DNA from 2 places in the Pseudomonas sp. 05L36 genome. Region 1 is predicted to be linked to the other one. Evidence: riboswitches for the same ligand, from Rfam matches in the RefSeq annotation. Region 1 holds a riboswitch; the other holds the start of a gene.

What was found. A riboswitch is a leader RNA that binds a small molecule or an ion and turns the genes downstream of it on or off. The one in region 1 is predicted to bind cobalamin.
Region 2: linked by a shared signal. The riboswitch ahead of cobW (cobalamin biosynthesis protein CobW) and the one ahead of cobO (cob(I)yrinic acid a,c-diamide adenosyltransferase) in region 1 are both predicted to bind cobalamin.

The regions. Positions count from the first base shown of each region.
Region 1 covers NZ_JBFTOU010000009.1:241,656-248,155, forward strand. The annotation lists gene cobD (threonine-phosphate decarboxylase CobD) at 1-445, opposite strand, end outside; gene cbiB (adenosylcobinamide-phosphate synthase CbiB) at 438-1,346, opposite strand; gene bluB (5,6-dimethylbenzimidazole synthase) at 1,343-1,993, opposite strand; gene AC1DKH_RS13195 (cobyrinate a,c-diamide synthase) at 1,990-3,327, opposite strand; gene cobO (cob(I)yrinic acid a,c-diamide adenosyltransferase) at 3,324-3,935, opposite strand; cobalamin riboswitch at 4,018-4,250, opposite strand; gene AC1DKH_RS13205 (hypothetical protein) at 4,405-4,989, shown strand; gene AC1DKH_RS13210 (PQQ-dependent sugar dehydrogenase) at 5,056-6,369, shown strand; gene AC1DKH_RS13215 (class I SAM-dependent methyltransferase) at 6,494-6,500, opposite strand, start outside.
Region 2 covers NZ_JBFTOU010000017.1:33,393-39,892, reverse strand. The annotation lists gene nfuA (Fe-S biogenesis protein NfuA) at 1-166, shown strand, start outside; gene cobM (precorrin-4 C(11)-methyltransferase) at 324-1,070, opposite strand; gene AC1DKH_RS18590 (cobalamin biosynthesis protein) at 1,156-1,569, opposite strand; gene AC1DKH_RS18585 (CbtA family protein) at 1,566-2,273, opposite strand; gene AC1DKH_RS18580 (CbtB domain-containing protein) at 2,285-2,476, opposite strand; cobalamin riboswitch at 2,598-2,822, opposite strand; cobalamin riboswitch at 3,020-3,232, shown strand; gene cobW (cobalamin biosynthesis protein CobW) at 3,336-4,406, shown strand; gene cobN (cobaltochelatase subunit CobN) at 4,410-6,500, shown strand, end outside.

The sequences.
Region 1 (6,500 bases):
AGTCGAGGAGGCGACTGGGCGTCAGACTCAAGCCTGTGGGGTTATTCGGATTGACCACCACCAGCACATCGAAACTGTCGATAAAGAAGTCGACTTCGTGCACCAGCACTTCACGCACGATGTAGCCGTTACGACGCCACGCTTCAGCGTGCTCGGCATAACACGGCGACAGCACGCCGACCTTGCCCGCCCGACGCAATCGCGGCAGCAGCTGGATTGCCATTTGCGAGCCGGCCACCGGCAATGCCTGCAAGGTGCCGTAGTAATCACAGGCGGCGTGCTCCAGACCATCGTCCGCTTCCGGCAAACGGGCCCAGGCCCGCAGCGGAATATCCGGCACAGGAAACGGCCAGGGCGCAAGGCCCGTGGACAGATCCAGCCAGTCGGCTTCATCTATGCCGTATTCGAGCGCCGCCTTGCGCAATCGCCCCCCGTGTTCAAGCATAAAGTTCGGCCCCCAGGCAGAGAATCAGCAACCATAACCATACCCCGCGCTGGACCAATTGCCAGCCCCGGTCAATGGAGTCGGCATCCGCCGGCACGCCTTCGCCCAACTGCGGACGCTGATGCAGTTCGCCGTGATAAATCGCCGCCCCGCCCAATTCGACGCCAAGGGCACCCGCCCCTGCCGCCATCACCGGGCCGGCGTTCGGGCTGTCCCAGGTCGGGCCCTGGGTGCGCCAGCATTTCAACGCCAGCCGGGTTTTGCCCAGCAGCGCGTAAGTCAGTGCCACCAGGCGCGCAGGAATGTAATTGAGCACGTCGTCGACCTTCGCCGCCGCCCAGCCGAACCGTTCGAAGCGCTCATTGCGATAACCCCACATCGCATCCAGCGTATTGCTCAGGCGATAGAGCACCACGCCCGGCGCACCCGCCACGGCAAACCAGAACAACGCCGCGAACACTGCGTCGCTGCCGTTTTCCAGTACCGACTCGGTAGCGGCACGGGCGACTTCGGTTTTATCCAGATCACTGGTTTTACGGCTGACCAGATAACTCACACGTTTGCGCGCTTCATCAAGATCATCGCCGCGCAATGCCTTGGCCACAGGCGTGACGTGCTCACCGAGGCTGCGCATGCCGAGGGCGCAATAGAGCGCGAGAATCTCGATGATCCAGCCGACATAAGGCGCCCAGGACAATGCCGTGACCAACAGCGTCAGCGGCAACACGGCGATCACCCACGCGGTGACGCCATGACTGCGCCAGCCGCGACCGCCGCCATTGAAGCGTTGCTCGATGCGGTCGGCAAAACGGCCGAACGCCACCAGCGGATGCCAGCGTTTGGGTTCGCCCAGCAGCGCATCCAGCGCAACCGCAGCGACACTCAACAACGCCACACTCATTGACTCACTCCCCAATAGTTTTCATACAGCAATTCATGTAGCGGACGCGCCTGCGCCCAGCCTTCGAGCACCAGCATCGGTGCCGGATAGAATTCCTTCACCGGCCCAAGGCACAGCACCGCCAGCGGTTTGGCTCCCGGTGGCAACCTCAACAGGTCCGCCAGTGCCTGTGGTTCGAACAGCGACACCCAGCCCATGCCCAGCCCTTCGGCGCGGGATGCCAGCCACAGGTTCTGGATCGCACAGGACAGCGAGGCCATGTCCATTTCCGGCAAGGTGCGGCGGCCGAAGATATGCTGCTCGCGGTCGTCCATCAGTGCGGCGACCAGTACCTCGGCGCAATCGTTGATGCCTTCCACCTTGAGCTTCATGAACTCGTCGCTGCGCTCGCCGAGGGCTTCGGCGGTGCGGACGCGTTCTTCTTCCACCAGGGCCTGGATTCGCCCGCGCAAGGCGCGATCGCTGATGCGGATGAAGCGCCAGGGCTGCATCAGGCCGACACTCGGTGCCTGATGTGCGGCCTCGAGCAGGCGCAGCAGCAATTCGGGCTCGACGGTGCCGCCGCTGAAGTGGCGCATGTCGCGCCGTTCGGCGATGGCGCGATAGACCGCTGCGCGTTCGGCTTCGGAAAATGCGTTGTCCGTCATGGACTCTTCGCGAGCAGGCTCGCTCCCACAGGGTTTTGCTCAGGCGCAAACAATGCGGCAATCGCCGAGGGATTGGACGGGAAATAAAAGTGCACGTAAGAGGCGGTCATCCGCCCTTCACGGTAGACCGCCTCCGCTCCGCGTCCGCCGTTAGGGCTCAAGCCACGGGCAATCGGCGCCAGTTCAGTGGTGGTCAGCGAATGGTGATAGGTGTGCCCGCGCAGCGAACCTTCCGGCAATTCCACCGCTTGCAACGCCAGCGCGGCCAGACGCTTTTGCATGACCGCATCACCGGCCAGCAAGCCAACCAGTTCGGCGCGAGTGCCCTCGACATCGGTCAGGGAATCGAGCAGATACAGCATGCCGCCACACTCGGCGAGCAACGGTTTGCCTGCCCGGTGGTGGGCACGGATCGCGTCGAGCATCGCGGTGTTTTGCGCCAACCCAACATGGTGCAGTTCCGGGTAACCACCGGGCAGATACAGGCTGTCCGCCTCCGGCAACGCACTGTCGCGGATCGGCGAGAAGAACGACAACTCGGCGCCCATCGCCCGCAGCAGATCCAGGCTCGCGCCGTAGGTGAACGCAAAGGCTTCATCGCGGGCGACGGCAATGCGCACACCGGCCAGCAGCGGTTCGGCTGCAATGACATCAGGGGCGGCGAACTCGACCGCCGGCGGCAGCGCAACCTCGCAACTACTGGCCAGTGCATCGGCGGCCGCATCGAGGCGCAGGTCGAGATCGTTCAGCTCACTGGCCTGCACCAGCCCCAGGTGCCGGCTCGGCAATTCGATCCCGGTTTCCCGGGACAGCGCGCCGTACCAGCGCAAACCTTCAGTCAGGCTGCCTTCGAGCAGTTGCGCGTGGCGCAGCGTACCGACACGATTGGCCAGCACCCCGGCGAACGGCAAGTCCGGCTGATAACGCGCCAGCCCCAGGGCCAGGGCGCCAAAGGTCTGGGCCATGGCAGTGCCATCGATCACACCCAGCACCGGTACACCGAAATGCCGTGCCAGATCGGCGCTCGACGGCGTACCGTCGAACAGCCCCATGACACCTTCGATCAGGATCAGGTCGGCTTCAGCAGCGGCTTCCCACAGCAGCCGGCGACTTTCTTGCTCACCAACCATCCACATGTCCAGCTGATACACCGGCGCACCGCTGGCGCGCTCGAGGATCATCGGGTCGAGAAAGTCGGGGCCGCACTTGAACACGCGAACCTTGCGCCCCTGATTGCGATGCAATCGGGCCAGCGCCGCGGTGACGGTGGTCTTGCCCTGGCCGGAAGCCGGCGCGGCAATCAGTACCGCCGGACAGAGTCGAGGCTGATTCACAATTCGACGCCTTTCTGCGCTTTGATCCCGGCTTGAAAGGCGTGTTTGATCACACCCATTTCGGTGACGGTGTCGGCCATCTCGATCATTTCCGGCTTCGCTGCACGACCGGTGACCACCACATGTTGCATCGGCGGCCGGGCCTGCAAGTCGCTGAGCACCTGATCGAGATCGAGGTAGCCGTGCTTGAGAGCGATGTTCAGCTCATCCAGCACCACCAGACCGATGGACGGATCGCGCAGCAGTTGCTGCGACACCGCCCAGGCGGCTTCGGCGGCGGCGATGTCGCGCTGGCGGTCCTGGGTTTCCCAGGTAAAGCCTTCGCCCATCACATGAAAGTGCACCTGCTCGGGAAAGCGCCGGAAGAACAGCTCTTCGCCGGTGCTGTTGCGGCCCTTGATGAACTGCACCACGCCGCATTGCATGTCGTGCCCCATGGCGCGGGCAAGCATGCCGAAGGCCGAACTGCTCTTGCCCTTGCCGTTGCCGGTCAACACCAGCAGCAGGCCGCATTCGTTCGGGGAATTGGCGATGCGCTCGTCGATCACGGCTTTTTTGCGCTGCATGCGCGCCAGGTGGCGTTCGTCACGATCGGGGGTATCAGTCATGGGGGAGCTCTCCGTTGAGGCAGGAATAACGGCGGGCAGGCACAAGAATAGAAGGCAAAAAGCCTGGCATCGCCCACCGTGATGCCGCTGGATGAATCAGGCCGGTCTCCGGGCTCATGAGTGGCGCGAGGCCAGACTGTGCGCCTTCCCGCATCGAATCGACACAGTGGCATCAGACACAGTTTTCACTCATTTACCGTTGCGGGGGCAGCGCCGGAATTGCGGGCCTTCGACCAACAGAAGGATTCACTCACCGGCTTCCCTGTTTCACTCTGTCGACCCAAGCCACAGAGCACCTGAAACAAGCCGCGAAGGTTAGAGGGTTGGGGGTGGAGCGTCAATTAAAGCCGGGAGGCGATCGACCGAATATCTGCCATCAATCAATAAACTGACGTCAATCTTGTGCCACGCCCAAAGCAGTGATATCAAAGAGCCACAATCCCCACAACACAATAACAAGGGTGAGCCCATGCAAGGCATGATCATCAGCAATCCAAAGCTGGAATTCCTGCGCCCGGTGCTCGAGCGCTGGTTCGAATGCATCGACCGCTATAACGCCGTCCGCGGTGATGGCGACACACCGTACTGGCACGACGAAAAAGCCAATCTCGGACTGCTGTCTGCCGCCGCCTGGATGGCCGGGATGGTCACGCTGCAACAGACGCCAACCCGCAAACAGACCGAAGAAGGCGAGCGCAACAGCCGTGCCGACCTGTTCCTCGCCTCGCCGGAAACCCGCGCCTATATCCAGACCAGCCAGCGCTGGCCACGGGTCAACAGCCTCAACCTGACTCAGGCCCTGCTCGACATCGCCAGCGATGCGAAGCGACTGAGCCACGCCAGCGACCTGAAACTCGGCTGCCTGTTCGTCGCCCCGCAAAAAGCCCAGCAAGGCGCCACACCGGAAGAACTCCAGGACATGGTCGACGACCTGCAAAAGGAACACACCTGCGCGGTCGCCTGGTATTTCCCATACGCCTATCGCAAATTGCGCAACGAAGCCGGCAACTATCACCCCGGCATTGCGGTGCTGTTCAAGGAAGCACGTGGCTAAGGGTTGAACCATCGGACGACAACGCATCTCTATGATTAGAACAAGGCATTCATAGGGAACACCAGCATGCGCAAGCCCCCGCTCGTTCTCGTTATCGCGCTCTGCGGAGGGCTCGCCGCTTGTGGCGAGACCTCCCGCCTGCAAGTCTCCGACGGCACCGGTCCATCGCCACAATTGCCGGAACCGAACAAAACCCTGATCCCGACCCTGAACATCGCCCCGGCCATCGGTTGGCCGCAGGGTGCGAAGCCCATCGCCGCCAATGGCACCCAAGTGACCGCTTTTGCCGAAGACCTGGATCACCCGCGCTGGCTTTATGTGCTGCCCAATGGCGATGTGCTGGTGGCGGAAACCGCCGCACCACCCAAACCCGAAGACGGCAATGGCATTCGCGGCTGGGTCATGAAGAAAGTCATGGGGCGTGCCGGCTCTACCGTGCCCAGCCCGAACCGCATCACGTTGCTGCGGGACAAGGATCACGATGGCATCGCGGAAACCCGCACGGTGTTTCTGCAAAACCTCAATTCCCCTTTCGGCATGACGCTGGTCGGCAACGACCTGTACGTGGCCGACACTGACAGCCTGCTGCGATTCCATTATGAAAACGGCGATACGCAGATCAAGTCACCAGCCATCAAGGTGATCGACCTGCCGGGCGGCCCGCTGAACCACCACTGGACCAAAAACGTCATCGCCAGCAAGGACGGCAGCAAGCTCTACGTCAGCGTGGGTTCCAACAGCAACGTCGCCGAAAACGGCATGGACAAGGAAGAAGGTCGCGCAGCGATCTGGGAAGTGGACCGTGCCACCGGCCGGCACCGGATCTTCGCCTCCGGCCTGCGCAACCCCAACGGCATGGCCTGGGAACCGCACAGTGGCGCACTGTGGACCGCGGTCAACGAGCGGGATGAAATCGGCGGTGATCTGGTACCGGACTACATCACCTCGGTGAAAGACGGCGCGTTCTATGGCTGGCCGTTCAGTTACTACGGCCAGCATGTCGATGTTCGTGTCGAGCCGCAGAACCCGGACCTGGTGGCCAAGGCCATTGCCCCGGACTACGCCGTCGGCCCGCACACGGCGTCACTGGGCCTGACCTTCGCCGAAAACAGCAAGCTGCCGGCGCCATTCACTCAAGGGGCATTCATCGGTCAGCACGGCTCGTGGAACCGCAATCCCCACAGTGGCTACAAAGTGATTTTCGTGCCCTTCAGTGCGGGCAAACCTGTCGGAAGGCCCATTGAAGTGCTCAGCGGCTTTCTCAACGACAAGGAACAAGCCATGGGCCGCCCGGTGGGCGTGGTGATCGACCAGCAAGGTGATCTGTTGGTGGCCGATGACGTGGGGAACAAGGTGTGGCGGGTTTCGGCAGCTAAATAATGGCTGCCAAGCCACCTGTGGGAGCGAGCTTGCTCGCGATGAGGCCTGCACATTCAACTTTGATGTTGCCTGACCCACCGCCATCGCGAGCAAGCTCGCTCCCACATTGGATCGGAGTCAGCGCTTACCTT
Region 2 (6,500 bases), on a different contig from region 1:
AGACGGCATCGCCGTCCTGCAGTTCGGCGGTGGTTGCCAGGGCTGCGGCCAGGCCGACGTGACGCTGAAGGAAGGCATCGAGCGCACTTTGCTCGAGCGCATCCCGGAGCTCAAAGGCGTTCGCGACGTGACCGACCACACGCAGAAAGAAAACGCCTATTACTAAGGTGTTCGCTGCGAAACGAAAAAACGGCGCACCGTGAGCGCCGTTTTTTTATGGGTGAAATTTACTGACGCCATCGCGAGCAAGTCGGATCGCCGCACCGTCGCTCCCACAGTTGACCGCATTTCAATGTGGGAGCGAGCTTGCTCGCGATGGGGCCCTACGGGCGATACAAATGAGCATGCCCCGCGCGATACAGCGATGACTCGCTGAAGTGGTCGCTGCCCAGCACCCGACCCACCAGAATCAACGCCGTACGGCGAAAGCCCTTGGCTTCAACCTTTCCGGCAATATCCTCGAGTGTTCCCATCACCCAATCCTGATCCGGCCAGCTCGCGCGGTGGACCACCGCAATCGGGCAATCGGCGCCGTAATGGGGCAGCAGTTCCTCAACGATCTTCGCCAGGTGATTGACCCCCAAGTGAATCGCCATGGTCGCGCCGTGTTGCGCGAGGCTGGAGAACTCCTCTCCGGGTGGCATAGTGGTCTTGTCGGCGTAGCGCGTCAGAATCACGCTCTGCGAAACGTCCGGCAGCGTCAGCTCCGCACCCAAAAGCGCAGCGCAAGCGGCTGTGGCCGTCACGCCAGGTACGATTTCGAACGCAATTCCCAACTCGCGCAGATAGCGAATCTGTTCGCCAATGGCGCCATAAAGACTCGGATCGCCGGAGTGCACCCGGGCAACATCCTGACCGTTGGCGTGGGCGGTCCTGATCAGGTCGATGATCTGTTCCAGGTGCAGTTCGGCGCTGTTGACCACCTGTTCGGCACAGTGACCTTCCAGTACGGCGGCCGGTACCAGGGAACCGGCATAAATGATCACCGGACAACTGCGAATCAGCCGCTGGCCCTTGACGGTAATCAGTTCGGGGTCGCCGGGACCTGCGCCAATGAAGTAGACGGTCATCGTCGGTTCCTGTGGGGAAAAAAGGGGCTGAACAGGGCTTCAGATGAAGAGTGTTCATGATCAACGGTGGGGATTATCGGGTTTTTTATGCCGCGCCGGCCAATGCCAGGGTTGCCTGGGCGTATTTTTGTCGTGGAATCAGCAGTTTTGCCGGGGCCTGGGCGAGTTGTTCCGCCAGGGCCAGTGCGGCGCTTTCCGCCACGCCGTAGCAACCGGTGCGTTCAAACGCTATTTGCGATTGATGACTGAGTTGCGGTTCATAAGCGGCCAGTTGTTCACTGCTGAAATACATCAATTCCAGGCCAAGCTGTTGGGCCAGTTCGATTAGCGCAGGTTCGTCACGCTTGGAGTCGATGCTGGCCAGGGCCTTGATTTCATGACGAGCAATCTGGTGCGCCTCCAGTGCCTGATCGAGCAGCGCCAGCAACGTGCTGACGGGGCAGCCGCGCTGGCAGCCCAGGCCGACCACCAGGGTCGGCGCTGTGCTGATATCCGTCATGCGTGGTATTGACCATCGCTTTTGCGACGGAACAACCAGGCGCTGATCAGGCCCAGGGCCAGCCAGAACGCCACGTTGGTCAGTTGCGAAGCGATTTTGAACTGGGCTTCCAGTGCCTCCGGAGCGAGCATCGAATGCACTTCCGGTTGCGGCGCGCCAATCACATGGGGGACGGCGAGAATCGCTGCGCCGAGGACTTTCATCAGCCAGTGACGGCTGAATACGATCAGGGCGATACCGACGGCAGTGGAAGCAGCGGTGCCAATCCACCACAGTTGCCGTTGTGCCAGATCGGCGGCGGCAGTGCCGGGCAATTCAGGTGGCAGGCCGAGCGTCGGCGCGAGCACGAACGTCGCATAACCGGCCAGGCCCCAGAGCAGGCCCTGGGAGGTTTTGGTCGGCGCACGCAAGGTGTACAGGCCGGCGAGCATCAGGGCGAAACCGACCGCTACCACCAGGTTGCCGCCGGTGGTCGACAGCACGCGCTGCCAGCCGTCTTCCGGCTCCCAGGCTTGCGCATCGTGAGTGTGGGCAGCCATCGCACCGTCGGCGTGTTCATGCATTTCAACAGCGGCCGGCTCGGATTTTTCGTAGGTCTCGGCCTGCAAAATCAGCGGAGCGACCCAGAAGCTTTGCAGCAGGGTCAGCAACAGGGCGGCCAGCAACCCGGTGAAACCTGCGGTTTGCGCAATACGCTTGATCATGACGACAGCTCTCAATGGCACGGGAACGCGGAGCTGTGACGGGTATCGTGGGCGGCGTTGTGCACCGCTTCGATGTGCGAGAAACCGGCAAAATACACAAGGCAGGCGCCAAGGATCGACGCGCAGACGGCGACGGTCAGACGTTGGGTCAGGGTTGAGGTGGTGCTCGCGGATGTGTGTTCGGCGCTGCTGATGATCGACATGGCGTTTCCCTCTGGTCTGTCAGCGGGGATTAAGAGCGCATGCAAAAAACCGCACGACCAGGCGCGCAAGGTTTCAAACAGCGCCCGCCCACCGCGGGTTTGTTGGTTCAGTGACCGTACTGGTCACTTTGTGTTGCGGGCCGGTCTCCGGGCTCACGAGGGGCAAAGGCTTGGCCTGAACCTGAAAGCATCACCTTCCCATGCCGTATTGGCACAGTGGATCTGACGCTTCGCTCGCTTACCGTTGCGGGGGCAGCACCGGACTGACATGGCTTTAGAGTAAAGCACATGATTCACCGGTTTCCCGTTTCACCCTGTGAAGGGCACCCGTAACAAGGTGCGTAGGAGAGCATGGGCAGGGGTTGGGCGTCAATTGGCAAGGGTTCTCACTTGAAGCTGAATGATGCCCGGCTCTTTGTAGGAGCTGCCGAAGGCTGCGATCTTTTGATTTTGCTTTTTAAAAACAAGATCAAAAGATCGCAGCCTTCGGCAGCTCCTACAGGGGAGGGCGCGCGTAGCGATTGACCCGCCCCAATACCATGCGTAGCCTTGCGCTTTCGAGGTTCTTCGGCGTTTGTCGAAGCTAAGAAGGGAACGCGGTCGATGCCGCGGCTGCCCCCGCAACTGTGAACGGTGATGTTCGTTGCCACGCCACTGCTGACTCAATCCATGAGGCCGGCGGGAAGGCGCAGCGAATGCCAGGCTCTAGGCCGGCACACCGTCAGCCAGGAGACCTGCCTCGTCACAGATTCTCACTTTCAACCGGGCGGGGTGATCCGGTGGCGAACTCTTCAGGCACGCGCGCCCGCGTTGCCGGTCGTCGTCCCGTATGCCCGCCACCTTAGCCATAGGGCATCCGATGAAAACACTGGCCAAACTCCCCGTCACCATCGTCACCGGCTTTCTCGGCTCGGGTAAAACCACGCTGCTGCGGCACATGCTCGACAACGCCCAGGGTCGCCGCATCGCGGTGATCGTCAACGAATTCGGTGAGTTGGGTATTGATGGCGAAATCCTCAAGCAATGCTCCATCGGTTGCACCGAAGAAGAAGCCAACGGCCGTGTCTATGAGCTGGCCAACGGCTGCCTGTGCTGCACCGTCCAGGAAGAATTCTTCCCGGTGATGCGCGAACTGGTGGCCCGTCGCGGCGATCTCGACCATATCCTCATCGAAACCTCGGGCCTGGCCCTGCCCAAGCCGCTGGTGCAAGCCTTCCAGTGGCCGGAAATCCGCAGCGCCTGCACGGTGGATGCGGTAATCACCGTGGTCGACAGCCCGGCCGTGGCCGCCGGCACCTTCGCCGCGTTCCCGGATCAGGTCGACGTCCAGCGCAAACTCGACCCGAACCTGGACCACGAATCGCCGCTGCACGAACTGTTCGCCGACCAACTGGCCAGCGCCGATCTGGTGATTCTCAACAAAGCCGACCTGATCAACCCGGCGGACCTGGCCCGCGTGCGCCTGGAAGTCGCCGAGGAATTGCCGCCAGCGGTGAAAATCATTGAAGCCAGCAGCGGTCGCCTGCCGCTGGACGTGCTGATCGGCCTGGGTGCCGGCTCCGAAGAACACATCGACAGTCGTCACAGCCACCACGACCATCATCACGATGGTGACGATGATCATGACGACCACGATCACGACGCCTTCGATTCGATCTCCATCGAACTGCCGCAAGCCGACGAAAGCTTGCTGCTGGATGCGCTGACCCAATTGGTGGTCCAGCACGGCATCCTGCGGGTCAAGGGTTTTGCCGCGATCCCGAACAAACCGATGCGCCTGCTGATCCAGGGCGTGGGCACGCGTTTCGACAAGCACTTCGACCGCCAGTGGGGCGCCGAAGAAGCACGCGTAACCCGCCTGGTGCTGATCGGCCAGGAACTGGACGCCGCCGTGCTCGAAGCGCAATTGCGCGCCGCGCTCAGCGTGTAAGCCATGCACCTGCTCAGGACCCAACCCGGCGGTTTCGTGTCGGATGACAACATTGCCGACCTTGGACAAACCCCTGCCGAGCTGGTGGTCCTGTGTAGCGGCGATTCCAGCCTGGCGCTGCTCGCCGAAGCGGCGCAGCAATTGCCCGACGATTACCCGAGCGTGCGCCTGGCCAACCCGATGCTGGTGCAGAACCATGCCTCGGTCGATTTGTACGTCGATGAAGTGCTGCGTCACGCCAGGGTGATCCTGATTTCACTGCACGGCGGCATCGCCTATTGGCGTTACGGCATCGAGCGCCTGGTCGAACTGTCGCAGCGCGGCGTGCAGGTGATTCTGGTGCCGGGCGATGATCGTCCGGACCCGGAGCTCAGTGACCTGAGCACCGTCGGTGCCGAGGATCGCGACCGGCTCTGGCAGTTTCTGCGTCAGGGTGGCATGGGTAACGCCCTGGATTTCTTCCGCTGTCTGGCCAACCGCTGGCTGGCGCGTGATTACACCTGGGGCGAGCCGCAAACCCTGCCGCGCACGGCGATTTACCATCCGCACCAACATTCTGCCGCACTGAGCGACTGGCAAGCCGACTGGCACGCCGATCAACCGGTGGCGGCGGTGCTGTTTTACCGCTCGCATTTGCAGGCGGCGAACACCGCTTTCATTGATGTTTTTTGCCAGCGTTTACAGGCGGCGGGGTTGAATCCATTGCCGATTGCGCTGGCCAGTCTTAAAGAGCCAGCTTGCCTTTCCATGGTCGAGGACTGGCTGGACGAGGCCAGCGTCTCGGTGATCCTGAACACCACCGGTTTCGCCCAGTCCAGTCCCGAAGCGCCGCACCTGCGGCCGTTCCGTCGCGATATTCCGGTGATCCAGGCGATTTGCGCCCAGGACAACGAGCCGGGTTGGCGTGCCAGTGAACAAGGGCTTGGCCCTCGCGACCTGGCGATGCACATCGCCTTGCCGGAACTGGACGGGCGTATCATCAGCCGTCCGATCAGCTTCAAGGACCTGGCGTGGCGCAGTGAGCGCAGTCAGTCGGATGTGGTCTGCTATCGGCCACAACCGGAACGCATGGATTTCGTTGCCGAACTGGCGCGGCGCTGGGTCGATCTGGCGCGGGTGCCAAATGCAGAAAAACGCATTGCCCTGATTCTTGCCAATTACCCGACCCGCGACGGGCGCATCGGTAATGGCGTCGGCCTCGACACCCCGGCCGCCGCGCTGAATATCCTGCGGGCGCTGCATGCCGAAGGTTATCCATTACCGGTTGAGTTACCGGACAGCGGCACCGCGCTGATCCAGCAGTTGCTGGGTGGCGTCAGCAACGATCTCGAGACCCTCGACCTGCGTCCGTGCCAGCAAAGCCTGGGCATGGATGATTATCTGGCGATGTTCAATGCACTGCCCGAAGCCAACCGCGCGGCGGTGCTCGAACGTTGGGGCGCGCCGGAGAGCGACCCGATGTGCCGCAGCGGACGGATGATGATCGCCGGCCTGCGCTTGGGCCTGACCTTCGTCGGCATTCAACCGGCGCGGGGTTATCAGGTCGACCCGAGCGCGGTGTATCACGACCCGGACCTGGTCCCGCCCCACGGCTACCTGGCGTTCTACTTCTGGCTGCGTAACACCTACGGCGCCCACGGCGTGATCCACGTCGGCAAGCACGGCAACCTCGAATGGCTGCCAGGCAAAGGCGTGGGGCTCTCGGAAAATTGCTGGCCGGATGCACTGCTCGGGCCGCTGCCGAACATCTATCCGTTCATCGTCAATGACCCGGGCGAGGGCGCCCAGGCCAAGCGGCGCACCCAGGCGGTGATCATCGATCACTTGATGCCACCGCTGACCCGCGCCGAAACCTACGGCCCACTGCGTAACCTCGAACTGTTGGCCGACGAGTATTACGAAGCGCAGTTGCTCGATCCGCGCCGCGCCCGCGAGTTGCAGCGCGACATTCTGCAACTGGTGCGCGACACCCACATCGACCGTGAACTGCAGCTGGACGAGCAGCTCGACAGCGATGCCGATGCAGCGATCTGGTTGCCGCGACTCGACACTTATCTGTGCGACTTGAAAGAGTCGCAGATCCGCGATGGCCTG